DNA from 3 places in the Marinobacterium maritimum genome. Region 1 is predicted to be linked to each of the others. Evidence: predicted binding sites of a transcription regulator. Region 1 holds the regulator's gene; each other region holds the start of a gene.

Region 1 (4,554 bases):
TGCCGGTGGCGTTGCCATGAGCCGCGGTCCCTCAGAACCCGGCGGACTGGCACTGCTGCTAAGCTTCAATGCCGGACGCATCCTGAGTTACGGGGTCGCAGGCCTGTTGATGGGACTGCTTGGCCACGCCTTGAGCAACAACCCTGAACTGACCCGCTGGCTGCGCACCCTGGCCGCACTGATCATGGTCGTTACCGGGCTGTATATCGCCGGCTGGTGGCAGGGAGCCGCCTACCTGGAGCGTCTGGGTGGTTTCGGCTGGCGCCGCATCCAGCCACTTAGCCGCGCGCTCCTCCCTGCAAACACACTGCCCAAGTCACTGGCACTGGGTGGCCTCTGGGGCTGGCTGCCATGCGGCCTTGTCTACACCACCCTGCTTTGGGCCGGCAGTGTCAGCGCCGAACCGGTCAACAGCGCCGTCCTGATGATGGTCTTCGGGCTCGGCACGCTGCCGGCCATGATGACTACGGCCCTGCTGGCCCGGCAGTTTCGCCAACTGCTGCAGCAGCAAGGGGTACGCCGAGGGGCAGGCCTGCTGGTGATCCTGTTTGGTCTCGCGACGGTACCCTGGCAGCTGTGGCTGCCTCACGCTTGATGCTCATCAACCCGCAATGAGAGCGCAACGCCTATAATGCCTTTTTGATTGTTATCCGAGAGGTGTAGTCGTGCCCCAACAGAGCAATGTCAGCTGGGATCTTGATCTTATTCGCCGTTATGATCTTTCCGGGCCTCGCTATACCTCCTATCCGACCGCCATCCAGTTTGACTCCGGCCTGACCGCCGAACAGCTGATTGCATCCGGTCGAGAGACTGCCGATACAAATGCCCCCTTATCACTGTACGTGCACATCCCTTTCTGCGCACATGTTTGCTATTACTGTGCCTGTAACAAGGTGATAACCCGTAACCGCAAGAAAGCCCAGCCCTATCTGGATACCCTGTACCAGGAGATGGAGCAGCTGTCGCAGTGGTATCGTGCAGACCGCGTCGTCAACCAGCTGCACTGGGGCGGCGGCACCCCCACCTTCATCAGTGACGACCAGATGCGTGAGCTGATGCAGGCACTGCGTAGAAACTTCAATCTGCGTGATGATGACCTGGGCGACTATTCGATCGAAATTGACCCGCGCGAAGCCGGCCATGACACCCTGGGCGTGCTACGCGACATCGGCTTCAATCGTATCAGTCTGGGCGTTCAGGACGTCAATCCTGTGGTTCAGGAAGCCGTCAACCGGGTACAGCCGACCGAACAGACCCTTGCGGTACTGGAGCGCTCACGCGCGCTGGGCTTCAAGTCGATCAACATGGACCTGATCTACGGTCTGCCACACCAGAACGAACAGAGCTTTGCCGACACCCTCGAGACAGTGATCGCCATGAGCCCTGACCGACTGTCAGTGTTCAACTATGCCCACCTGCCGGACCGCTTCCGCTCACAGAAACACATCCGTGCTGAAGACCTGCCCTCCGCGGAAGAAAAACTTGCCATCCTGCAGAACAGCATCAATCGACTGCTGGATGCCGGTTACGTCTATATCGGCATGGACCACTTCGCCAAACCGGACGACGAGCTGGCTATCGCCCAGGCGGAAGGCAAGCTGCACCGCAACTTCCAGGGCTACACCACCCACTCCGATTGCGACCTGGTTGCCATGGGCGTGTCGGCAATCAGCCAGATCGGCAACGTCTACTACCAGAACGAGCATGATATCGCGGCCTACAGCCAGGCCGTGACCCAGCAGCAGCATGCCGTGAAGCGCGGCGTTCAGCTTAATACTGACGACCATATCCGCCGCGCAGTGATCACCGCGCTTATCTGCCAGTTCGAACTGGACAAGCGAAGCATTGCTGAGCGTTTTGCCATCGACTTTGACCAGTACTTTGCCGAGGAGCAGGACGAACTGCGTCAATTTGATGCCGATGGCCTGATTGAACTGCAGCCAGAGTCAATTCGAGTCACCCCGGCAGGCCGGCTTTTGATCCGCCGTATCTGCATGGCGTTTGATTCTTATATACCCAAAAAGCAACACTCTCAGAACTTTTCACGCATCATCTAAAGTCGAGGCCCGGTTCCCGGGCCTTTCGCTTCACCCTCGGGGGTAAATGTTACATAATGCGCCGATAGCCATCGTGTGACTAACCAACAAAGGATGCCCTCATGGCCGACTGCAAAAATCAAGGAAAGCTTCACAGCCTGTCTCAGGTGCATTGTAAAACCTGCAGCCTGAGCACGCTTTGCCTGCCGGTCTCACTTGACCTGACAGACATTGATCGTCTGGATGACATTATCGAAAAAAGTCGACCTCTGAAGAAGGGTGAGCACCTGTTCCACCAGGGTGAACCGTTCAGCTCCGTCTATGCCATCCGTGCCGGCACCATCAAGAGCTACACGCTGACCAATGAAGGCGAGGAACAGATCACCGGTTTCTACTTCCCAGGCGAACTGGTTGGGCTTAGCGGCTTTGATGCTGAAAACTACCCGATGTCCGCCAAGGTCCTCGAAACCACAACGGTATGCGAGATTCCTTTTGAGCGCCTGGATGAACTGTCAGGCCAGATGCCTGAACTGCGTCGCCAGATGCTGCGCAGCATGAGCAAGGAACTGCGTGACGACCAGCAGATGATGTTGCTGCTGTCGAAGAAAAATGCCGAACAGCGCGTCGCCACCTTCCTGTTGAAACTGTCTCAGCGCTTCAAGACACGTGGCTACTCAGCGTCAAACTTCCGCCTGTCCATGTCTCGCAACGAGATTGGCAACTATCTTGGTCTGGCCGTGGAAACCGTCAGCCGAATTTTCACACGATTCCAGAAGATGGAGTTGATGCGCGTTGATGGCAAGGAAGTAGAGCTGACCAACCTGGATGAGATGTATCGCCTCTCCGGCGAATCACGCAACGACGAATGCGCTACGCAGCAGGAACATAAAACGTCCTGAGCGTTGAGGGCACCTCTTCTTGATCACCTATGGCCCCCTGTAGAATAAAAAAAGACGTAGCTTCAATGAAGCTACGTCCCAAGTTGCACAATGAAGTAGCCATCTCAATGTGTAACCCAACCCCTGCATTACACCTTTATTCCGTCACTGCGGCATTGAGTTATATCAATTGAGTGCCAACTGGGAGTTACCGCATGTCCTACGATGAGTTCTATGTCAAATCCGTCATCCGTTCGCTGCAGGACTGGCCGGAACCCGGGGTCGTGTTCCGCGATGTTACACCGATCTTCAAGGATCCTAAGGCGATGCGCATGGTGTCGGATGCGTTTATTCAGCGCTATATTGACTCGGACATCACTCATATCGCCTGCATCGATGCCCGTGGCTTCCTGTTCGGCGCCATCATGGCCTACCAGCTCAACCTGCCGCTGGTGCTGGTCCGCAAGAAAGGCAAACTGCCCGGCGAAACCATCCATCAGGAATACACCCTGGAATATGGCACTTCTGCAGTAGAAATGCAGACCGATGCCGTTACCAGCGGCGACCGCGTGCTGCTGTTTGATGATCTGATCGCCACCGGCGGCACTCTGCTCGCGGCCTGCACCCTGGTGAAGAAGCTTGGCGCTGAAGTCGTTGAAGCAGCTGCTGCTGATCGATCTGCCCGATCTTCAGGGTTCAACCCGTATCCAGGAACTGGGCATCCCGGTCTATTCCCTGCTCGCCTTCGAAGGCCTTTGAGGCGATGCGCAACTTGCCAATGCTCTTTAATTACCTATATTCATAAAAATATAATTAAAAGGCTATTGAACATGTTGCGCTCGCTGCTGACCTGCCTGCTCCTGCTTGTACTGCCCGCCTTCGCTCAGGGTGCTACCGTTACCTCGCAATTGAACGGCATAACCCTGAATGCCGAGTTCAAGCAGGGCGAGGGGACTCCCGATACCACCGTGCTGATCACTCATGGCACCCTTGCCCACAACGGCATGGAATTGGTTGTTGCCCTGCAGGACGCTCTTGTCGAAGCCGGACTCAACAGCCTCGCAATCAATCTCAGCCTGGGCATCGACAATCGGACAGGCGCCTATCCCTGTAGTACACCACACACTCACCGCCACCAGGATGCCATTGACGAGATCGGCCACTGGGTCGAATGGCTAGACCAACACGGACAGAATCAGATCCTGTTACTGGGACACTCCCGCGGCGGCAACCAGACGGCCTGGTACGTGGACTCAGCCCGCGCTCTGCCCACAGCCGTCCGGGCGCAGGTGCTGCTGGCCCCCATGACCTGGAATGTCAGTCGCGAAGCGGAGCACTACAAGTCGCGCTACGGCCACTCGCTGGAGAGGGTTCTTGAGCAGGCACGGCAGACCACACAGTCCCTGCTGCAACCCGTCGACATGCTCTATTGCACCCAGACGGCGGCCTCACCCAGCAGCCTGTTGAGTTATTACGCTGACGACTCTCGCCTGCACACGCCCAACCTGCTCAAGACAACACGCCTGCCCACGCTGGTGATCGCAGGATCCAGTGATACGACCGCTCCGGATCTGATTACCGCCATGGCGGCCGTCGATAACACTCAGGTACAGCTACATGTTCTTGACGGTGCCGATCAC
Region 2 (4,554 bases), on a different contig from region 1:
TGACGCGAGCGATGATCTCGTCGTTCTCGATATCGTCGAGGATATCGCAGATCCAGTTCGCCAGCTGAGCCACTTCCTCTTCCTTGAAGCCGCGACGGGTCACGGCCGGAGTACCGATACGCAGACCAGAGGTCACGAACGGAGAACGCGGGTCGTTCGGTACGGAGTTCTTGTTCACGGTGATGTTGGCGCGGCCCAGAGCAGCGTCCGCATCCTTACCGGTGATGTCCTTGTTGATCAGGTCAACCAGGAACAGGTGGTCTTCAGTACCACCGGATACGATGTTGATGCCGCGATCCAGGAACACCTTGGCCATGGCCTGAGCGTTCTTCACGACCTGGGCCTGGTACTCTTTCCACTCCGGCTCCATCGCTTCCTTGAAGCAGACAGCCTTTGCAGCGATAACGTGCATCAGCGGGCCGCCCTGAGACTCCGGAAATACCGCAAAGTTCAGCTTCTTCTGCAGGTCTTCATCCGCATTGGCAGACAGGATCAGACCGCCACGCGGACCACCCAGGGTCTTGTGAGTGGTAGTGGTAACCACATCAGCGAAGGGCAGCGGAGTCGGGTACACGCCTGCCGCAACCAGACCGGCGATGTGCGCCATGTCGACGAACAGGTAAGCGCCAACCTTGTCAGCGATCTCGCGGAAACGCGCCCAGTCAACGATCTGGGAGTAGGCAGAGAAGCCGGCCACGATCATCTTCGGCTTGTTCTCAACCGCCAGACGCTCAACTTCGTCGTAGTCGATAGCACCGGTTTCCGGGTTCAGACCGTACTGAACGGCCTTGTAGATACGACCGGAGAAGGAAACAGCCGCACCGTGAGTCAGGTGACCGCCGTGCGCCAGACTCATGCCCAGAACAGTATCGCCCGGCTGGCACAGTGCCATGTAAACAGCGGCATTGGCCTGGGAACCGGAGTGTGGCTGGACGTTGGCGTAAGTAGCGCCGAACAGTTCCTTGGCACGCTCGATCGCCAGCTCTTCAACCACGTCGACGTACTCGCAACCACCGTAGTAACGCTTGTGCGGATAGCCTTCGGCGTACTTGTTGGTCAGGACAGAACCCTGGGCTTCCATCACGCGCGGGCTGGTGTAGTTTTCAGACGCGATCAGTTCGATGTGCTCTTCCTGACGAGTCGCTTCGGACTGCATCGCAGACCACAGATCCGCATCATAACTGGCGATAGACATATCTTTGCTAAACATTGCTGTCCCCTGAAGTTGCAAAAATAGCGGCAAAGTTGGTGCAGGTAGTGACGGACTGACCTGTAGCTGCCTTGAAAAAGAGGCGCATTATAGTCTAAAAATCGTACGGAAGGCACATGAAAAGGGGTCAGTCCATTACGCAAAAGATTCATTTTGGTGCAGAAGCAGACCTCGCGGCAGCTTGGACGGTTGCTTCGCCCGCAAAGCGCGGCTCTCACAACCGAGTCCCAGCAAAGCCAAGTATTAGACCGGCCGCGACATACCCCCTCTGACGCTGCCAGCAACCACCTCACCCTGTAGAAGTAAAAGGCCGGTCCCTGGCCGAAGGGTCGCTCAATCGATACTGATATTAACGCCCTGCTCCGCTTCAGCGGGCTTTTTCGGCAGCGTAATCGCCAGCACACCGTCCTCAAAAGCAGCCTTAACCGCCTGGGCATCCACGTCGGAGCCCACCGACAGCTGGCGGATAAAGTGTCCCACATGGCGCTCCTGCCGGATCAGCTTGCCATCCTTTTCTTCCTTGTCTTCCTTGCGGGTTTCGCCTTTCACGGTCAGCACACCGTTATCAAGCGAGATCTGGATGTCTTCCTTCTTCACGCCCGGCATATCCACATTGACCTTGTAGGCCGTGTCGGTCTCATGCACATCGATCGCCGGCACCCGATCGCCGTTGGAGCGCGTTGTCAGCGGGCGGAAGAAGTCGTTGAGAAAAGTGTCATCGAACAGACTGTTGAAACGGGTCAGATTTTTACTCATCACAATTCCCCTCCATATTGGGTGAATCATTGACCAGAAACACTGCTGGCCGAGTGACCAGTCGTCATGAGTGTAGGCCGAGCCACGCGCTCCTGCCATTTTTCCGCCCTGATCCAGAGCAAATGGCTTTCCCCCGGCGCCGGAGGTAGAATCTGGCTGTTTTTTAACCCCAAGGGACCTCGAAAAACCGTCGTGAGCGAGTCAGAGGCAAGGCGCCCGCGAGCAGGAACCGCAGTGTATTGGGTATACATAAGGATTCTGACCGGGCTGGCGCGCCAGTGCTGCGCAGCGCCGCCGCTGATTCGCGCAGCAGGTTTTGCGTGGTGCCCGCCAAGCATACAGGCATATTGATGGCTCAGTACGTTTACACGATGAACCGCGTGGGCAAGGTGGTACCGCCCAAGCGTGAAATCCTCAAGGATATCTCCCTGTCATTCTTCCCCGGCGCCAAGATCGGTGTGCTGGGTCTGAACGGTGCCGGCAAATCCACCCTGCTGCGCATCATGGCGGGCGTCGACAAGGACTACACCGGCGAAGCGCGCCCCATGCCCAACATGAAAGTGGGCTACCTGCCGCAGGAGCCGGAACTGGACGACAGCAAGACCGTGCGTGAGGTCATCGAGGAAGCGGTATCCGACGTCAAGGACGCGCTGGCCGAGCTGGACCAGGTCTATGCCGCCTACGCTGATCCCGATGCCGACTTCGATGCGCTGGCCAAACAGCAGGCCGAGCTGGAAAACCTGATCACCGCCAAGGACGGTCATAACCTGGATCAGGCACTGGAGCGCGCCGCCGACGCCATGCGTCTGCCGCCCTGGGATGCCAAGGTTGAACACCTGTCCGGTGGTGAGCGCCGCCGCGTCGCCCTGTGCCGCCTGCTGCTGGATCACCCGGACATGCTGCTGCTGGACGAGCCGACCAACCACCTGGACGCCGAGTCCATCGCCTGGATCGAGCGTTTCCTGCAGGAATACCCGGGTACCGTGGTGGCGATCACCCACGACCGTTACTTCCTCGACAACGCCGCCGGCTGGATTCTGGAACTGGACCGCGGCCACGGCATCCCCTGGGAAGGCAACTACTCCAGCTGGCTGGAGCAGAAGGAAGCCCGCCTGGAACAGGAAGCCAAGTCTGAAGCGGCTCACCGCAAGGCGATGAAGTCCGAGCTGGAATGGGTGCGCCAGGGCGCCAAGGGTCGTCAGACCAAGTCCAAGGCGCGTCTGAAGGCGTTCGAGGAGATGAACTCCCGCGAGTTCCAGCAGCGCAACGAGACCCAGGAGATCTACATTCCGCCGGGTCCGCGCCTGGGCGACAAGGTGATCGAGTTGCACAATGTCACCAAGTCCTACGATGACAAGCTGCTGTTCGAGAACCTGAACTTTGCCATCCCGCCAGGTGCGATCGTCGGCATCATCGGCCCCAACGGTGCCGGCAAGTCCACCCTGTTCCGCATGCTGACCGGGGAAGAGAAACCTGATTCCGGCGAGATCGAGATCGGCTCCACCGTGCAGCTGGCGTACGTGAACCAGTCCCGTGAGCTGAACGGCAACAACACCGTGTTCCAGGAAATTTCCGACGGTCAGGACATCATTACCGTGGGCAACTTCCAGACCCCGGCCCGCGCCTACTGTGGTCGTTTCAACTTCAAGGGCTCTGACCAGCAGAAGTTCGTCAAAGATCTGTCCGGTGGTGAACGCAACCGACTGCACATGGCCAAGCTGTTGAAGGAAGGCGGCAACGTGCTGCTGCTCGACGAGCCGACCAACGACCTGGACATCGAAACACTGCGTGCGCTGGAAGAAGCGCTGCTGGCGTTCCCGGGCTGCGCCGTGGTGATCTCGCACGACCGCTGGTTCCTCGACCGTATCTGTACGCACATCATTGCGTATGAAGGGGACTCCAACGTGGAGTTCTTCGAAGGCAACTACACCGAGTACGCCGAGGACTACAAGCGCCGTTACGGCAAGGACCATCAGCCGGAGCGGATCAAGTACCGCCGCATGAGCTGAGCCTTGGGCTGAGTGTCAGGCCGCCTTCGGGCGGCCTTTTCGTTTCAGCGCCTCAGGCAGCCCGATCCTGCTCCAGCTCCGCCAGACAGTGACGATCCCGCCCCGCATCCTTGGCGCGGTACAACGCCTCATCCGCCCGCTGCAGCAGACCTGTATGGTCCTCACCAGCCTGCAGAACCGCGATACCGATACTGGTAGTAAAGCTCACCTCATCCCCTGTGGGAACCTGCAAGCGGGTTTCATGGCAGGCCGCACGAATGGTACCCGCCAGCTCACTTGCCTGAGTACAGTCCATGCCCGGCAGAATCAGCAGAAACTCCTCGCCCCCAAAACGCCCGGCCAGATCCTCCTTGCGCCTGGCCTGCTGACGCAGAATGCGGGCAAACTGCTTGAGCACGATATCCCCGGCGGCATGACCATACTGATCATTGAACCCCTTGAACTTGTCCAGATCGAACATCATCACCGCCAAGGGGTCTCCCTGGCTGCGCGCCACCTTGATATCTTCATCCAGCTGCTCCATCACCTGGCGCCGGTTGGCCAGGCCGGTCAGCGGATCACGTGTCGCCTGACGATAGA
Region 3 (4,554 bases), on a different contig from region 1:
CCAGGGCTCGCCGGTTTCCGGGTTGTTGGTGCGGGTGGGGTTGTTGTACTTGTCGTAGAACAGCACCACGGTACGCAGATCCTTGAACACGCCGTTGTGCATGTAGGGACCAGTAACCGCCACGTTGCGCAGGGTCGGCACCTTGAACTTGCCGGCGTGAGCTGGATCATCGACGGCCGGGTTGTCCAGCAGGCCACGGTCGACAAAGTCAGGTGCGACACCGTTCGCTGCACGCAGTTCGGCATTCACCGGCGTGCCGATGTTGCGGTATTCGTAGTTGCTGAAGGACTCATCCCGCGCACGGGCGCTTTTGCGCAGCTGATGGCACTGGTTGCAGTTGGTGAACTGCTGAGAAAAGAACAGCAAGCGGCCCAGCTCTTCCTGATCGGTCAGTTTGGCTTCGCCGCGCAGAAAACGATCGTATTTGGAGTCGAAGGGGGCAAAGAACTCGGTCTGCTCGAACGCTTCAAGGCTGTCGGCCATGGCGGCATAGCCCTGTTCAGGCTGGTCGAGAATGCCTGCGCCATAGAGGGCGTCAAACTGGCGCTGGTACTCCGGATTCTCTTTCAGGCGCTCGACGACGCTGGCCTTGTCAGGCATGCCCATCTCGATCGGGTTCAGCGGCGGGCCACCGGCCTGTTCGGCCAGTGTGGCAGCACGGCCATCCCAGAATTGACCACCGACCCACTCTCCGTCGGCCTTGCTGTGAAACTTCGGGCTGAAGCTCGCATAGCCGGCAGACGGTGCGTTACGGTCGCCAAGGGAGTGGCCATCGTCGCCGATTGAACCACCCAGTTCAGTTCCCTGGCGGTTGTCGGCGAAGCCCTGTGCCGGGGAGTGGCAGCTGGCACAGGACTGGCTGCGGTTTTTGGACAGGTTGGTGTCGAAAAACAGCTGCTGACCCAGCTGCGCCTTGGCTGTTGCGAGTGCGTTCGGCGGTGATTCGGCGAACGCGGGCAGGGACAGCAGGCCGAAAGAAAGAAACAGGGGCAGCAGCGATGTGGCCTTCATAGGGATATAACCTGATTATCAGAATCATTCTCATTAGTGTGATGGATGTTAACACGTTGCACAGGCCTGTGCAGCGGTCATCTCCTTGGCGTTTTGACCCAGCTCAAGGCTGAGTTAAGGTGTGTCCTCCCAAAAACGCACAGCAGGAGGCCGTGAATGCGTGTTGCCACCGCACATAATCGTGAACAGCAGGTGATTGAGGCATTGGAGGGATTCAATGCTGAGTTGAGCGAAACGTTCAGACAACAGAAGTACGAGCGGATGTCCGTGTCGGCCTTCAGCTTCTTTCGTGGCAGCAACCATCTGTACTGGCAGGATCTGTACCGGGACTGGCATTTTTCCCTGTTCGGAGGTGTGACTGAAACCCAGACCTGGCTGCAGGGCGATGCTCATCTGCACAACTTCGGTGCCTATGGCAGTCATGATGACCTGGTCCGTTTCGGTCTGGATGACTTTGATGACGGCATCATTGGTGACTATCAGTACGACCTCTGGCGCCTGCTCGTCAGTGTAGTGCTGGCGGTGCGTGAAAACGGCTCGCTTAAGCTCACAGCGCTGCCTGAAATCTTGCAAACGCTGATCGACAGCTATCTGCATACTCTGCAACAGAATGTGGTCGAGATCGCTGACTGGGCGGCCACTGCGCAGACCACTGACGGAAAGTTGCAGTCCTTCCTGATCAAGGTGGCCGAGAAGAAGGGACGGGCACGCATGTTGCAAAAATGGACCTGCTTTGAACAGGGCGACGAGCGTCGCTTTATCGTTGACCATCCCAAGCTGGCGCCCCTGTCAGCACAAGACCGGGCGGCACTGGAGCAGGCGCTGGTCGACTATCAGGCAACGTTGGATGATGAGGTACCAGGACATAGCCATCAGCACTTCAGGGTCAAGGATCTGGCGCGACGCCTCAGTGCCGGCACCGGTTCACTGGGTACGGATCGCTTTTATGCGCTGGTGGAGGGGCAGGGAGAAGCTGACCATGATGATGTCATCCTGGATATCAAGGCGCAGCAGCCACCGGCTGCCTGGTGGGTGATGAACGAGAGTGAGCGGGCCGAATATCGCCTCATGTTCAACCATGAAGGGGAGCGCCATGCGCTGGCGTTTCAGGCGATGGCACGTCATCCCGACCCTTATGTGGGCTGGCTGGTGCTGGGTGATCAGGTGTTCTCGGTACGCGAGCGCTCACCGTTCAAGGCTGACTATCCGACGGACAAGCTGCTCAAGCCCAAGCACTGGCACCATCTGGTGACGGCCTGGGGGCGGATTCTGGCGGCATCCCATCTGCGAGGCGCGGCGGCACTAAGCGAGGCGGGAGGCCGTGTTTTTGCTGACGCGGTCCTGCAACTGACCCTGCCGCGACGTGAGGCCTTTACCGAGCTGCTGATGAGCATGGCGCAGGCCTACGCCGATTGTGTGCAGAACGACTATGCGAGTTTCTGCCGATACCTGAAGCGGTGATGGCTGGCGCTTATTGAATGACGATCAGCTCGCGCAGCTGTTCCAGTTCCTTGATCCGCTTTTGGGTCTCTTCGATGAATGCCTGACCGGCTGCGAAGCGGGCGACCTCGCCATCCTTGTCATTGAGGAAGGCACGGGTCATCGCTTCGGCGCGCTGGTCGAGCCAGCGGTTCTGCAGTTCCACCTCGTGACGCTGGGCCTGTTCCGGCAGATAGTCGAGGGTGTCCTGGAACAGCAGGTAGAGCCGGGCATCCCAAAGATAGGCGATGCTGGACAGGGTATGGTTCTTGGCCAGCTGGGTTTCTTCCAGCGCCATCTGCGCTTCCAGCTGGGCGATCGGCTGGTCGAGCTTGGGTTCCCAGTTCAGGTCCGCGCTGGCTGGCAGAGCCTCGGCAGCCTTGGGCGCAGCCGGTTTGGCTACTTCAACCGGCTGTACCACAGGTTCAGGTTCGGCCTGGGGCTTGTTGGTAAAGGGCATCGGCAGTGTCTGGCATCCGGCCAGAGTAAGGCTGAACATCAGGCAGGCAGCGGCAGATCCCAGTCGTGCAGTCATCGGTAACCCTTCATTCGTTGCAGTGACAAAACAAGTGACAAGTCCGCCATTCTACCCGAGCCGGAGCCACAGGCCAGTGTCTGGCACAATTTGCCACTTGGGAGCGGTGTTGTTAATATGCGCGCACTCTTGGGGGAGTAATCTTCTGTCAGACCCTGTCGACAGAGTGGCTGTCAACATAATTGAGCCTCAAGCTCATGGCAGTCGCGTCCCGTTCCCGGGATTGATGAGACCTGAGACATGACGCACTGTCCTGGCGGGCCGGTGTGTGATGTCTTATGGAATCAACAAGCCCGCCGGACGATATTTATGGACGCCTTCATACCTTCGACCCTCGCGGTTGCCATTGCCGAAATCGGCGATAAAACTCAGCTTCTGACACTCTTTCTTGCCGCGCGCTTTGTTCAACGCAATGCGATCATTCTGGGCATTCTGGTTGCGACCCTGGTTAACCATGGACTTTCGGCCTGGCTGGGTGCCTGGCTGGTGCAGTGGATTCCCGAAAGCTGGGTGCCCTGGATTATCGGTGGCAGCTTCATCGCCGTTGGCCTCTGGGTATTGATTCCCGACAAGGACGATGAAGAGGACGGCGCGGTACTTAAATATGGCGCCTTCATTGCCACCTGCATACTCTTCTTTATCGCCGAGATTGGCGATAAAACACAGATCGCAACCGTCATCCTGGCGGCTCGCTACGACAGTCTGTTCTGGGTCATTGCCGGTACCACTATCGGCATGATGCTGGCCAATGTGCCGGTGGCCTATGCCGGCAACTGGTTGATGCAGAAAATCCCGCTCAATCTGGCGCGCTGGTCTGCCTGTGGCCTGTTCGTTGGGCTGGGATTGCTTTCGATTATCGCAATTTGATCAACTTTGCTCATACACTGCTCAGTTGTGGCGCCTATACTGCGGCCATCAACGTTTGAATACGAGGGGAGCAAGGATATGAACGTGTATAAGATGCTGGGCTCTGCGGTTTTGGCTTCGACGGTACTGCTGGTTGGTTGTGGCGATGACCAGAAAGCGGCTGAAGAAAAAGAGGTGGCTCCGGCCGTGGAGCAGGCCGCTGAACCGTCTGCCATGGACACGCTGAAGAAAGAAGCGGGTGAAACCATGCAGGCCGCCGGTGATGTCATGGCTGAAGCCAAAGAGGATGTGACTGAGGCTGCCGGCGACATGGCTGACAAGGCTGCAGAGATGGGTGAAGAGATCAAGCAGGATGCCGTCGAAGCTTACGAGCAGGCTGAAGATGGAATGAGCGATCTGAAAGACAAGGCGGTTGAAGCTGCTGCTGATCTGGAGCAAAAGGCGAGCGATCAGGTCGACGCCATGCAGGAGAGCGAGACCGAAGACAAGTAAGTACCCGACTTATCCATTCTCATAAACGCGGCCTCAGAGCCGCGTTTTTTGTCATGCTGCCGTCATTTTGTTCTGCTAGCTTCACTTGAATGTCGCCGTATGAATACAGGTGGCAATCCCGAATTGAAGTTGAACAGGATGTTTGCTTGAACCCGCCTCTGGAAAGAAAC

The links. The regulator FNR, encoded in region 1, switches genes on or off when oxygen is low (the NO sensors DNR and NnrR bind a similar motif). The targets are predictions, from matches to a motif close to TTGATNTANATCAA.
Region 2: a site for FNR is predicted at 2,075-2,088, ahead of ABD013_RS13145 (Hsp20/alpha crystallin family protein). Genes of this name have one in related genera too.
Region 3: a site for FNR is predicted at 1,105-1,118, ahead of ABD013_RS16120 (cytochrome-c peroxidase). Genes of this name have one in related genera too.

What each region holds. Positions count from the first base shown of each region.
Region 1 is NZ_BAAAET010000001.1:702,698-707,251, reverse strand. It holds gene ABD013_RS03145 (sulfite exporter TauE/SafE family protein) at 1-595, shown strand, start outside; gene hemN (oxygen-independent coproporphyrinogen III oxidase) at 666-2,057, shown strand; gene fnr (fumarate/nitrate reduction transcriptional regulator Fnr) at 2,159-2,935, shown strand; partial or broken gene ABD013_RS03130 (adenine phosphoribosyltransferase) at 3,130-3,673, shown strand; gene ABD013_RS03125 (alpha/beta hydrolase) at 3,745-4,554, shown strand, end outside.
Region 2 is NZ_BAAAET010000003.1:449,323-453,876, forward strand. It holds gene glyA (serine hydroxymethyltransferase) at 1-1,210, opposite strand, end outside; gene ABD013_RS13145 (Hsp20/alpha crystallin family protein) at 1,544-1,966, opposite strand; gene ettA (energy-dependent translational throttle protein EttA) at 2,317-3,975, shown strand; gene ABD013_RS13155 (GGDEF domain-containing protein) at 4,028-4,554, opposite strand, start outside.
Region 3 is NZ_BAAAET010000005.1:102,964-107,517, reverse strand. It holds gene ABD013_RS16120 (cytochrome-c peroxidase) at 1-1,011, opposite strand, end outside; gene ABD013_RS16115 (DUF2252 domain-containing protein) at 1,168-2,472, shown strand; gene ABD013_RS16110 (lysozyme inhibitor LprI family protein) at 2,483-3,025, opposite strand; gene ABD013_RS16105 (TMEM165/GDT1 family protein) at 3,335-3,892, shown strand; gene ABD013_RS16100 (hypothetical protein) at 3,971-4,384, shown strand.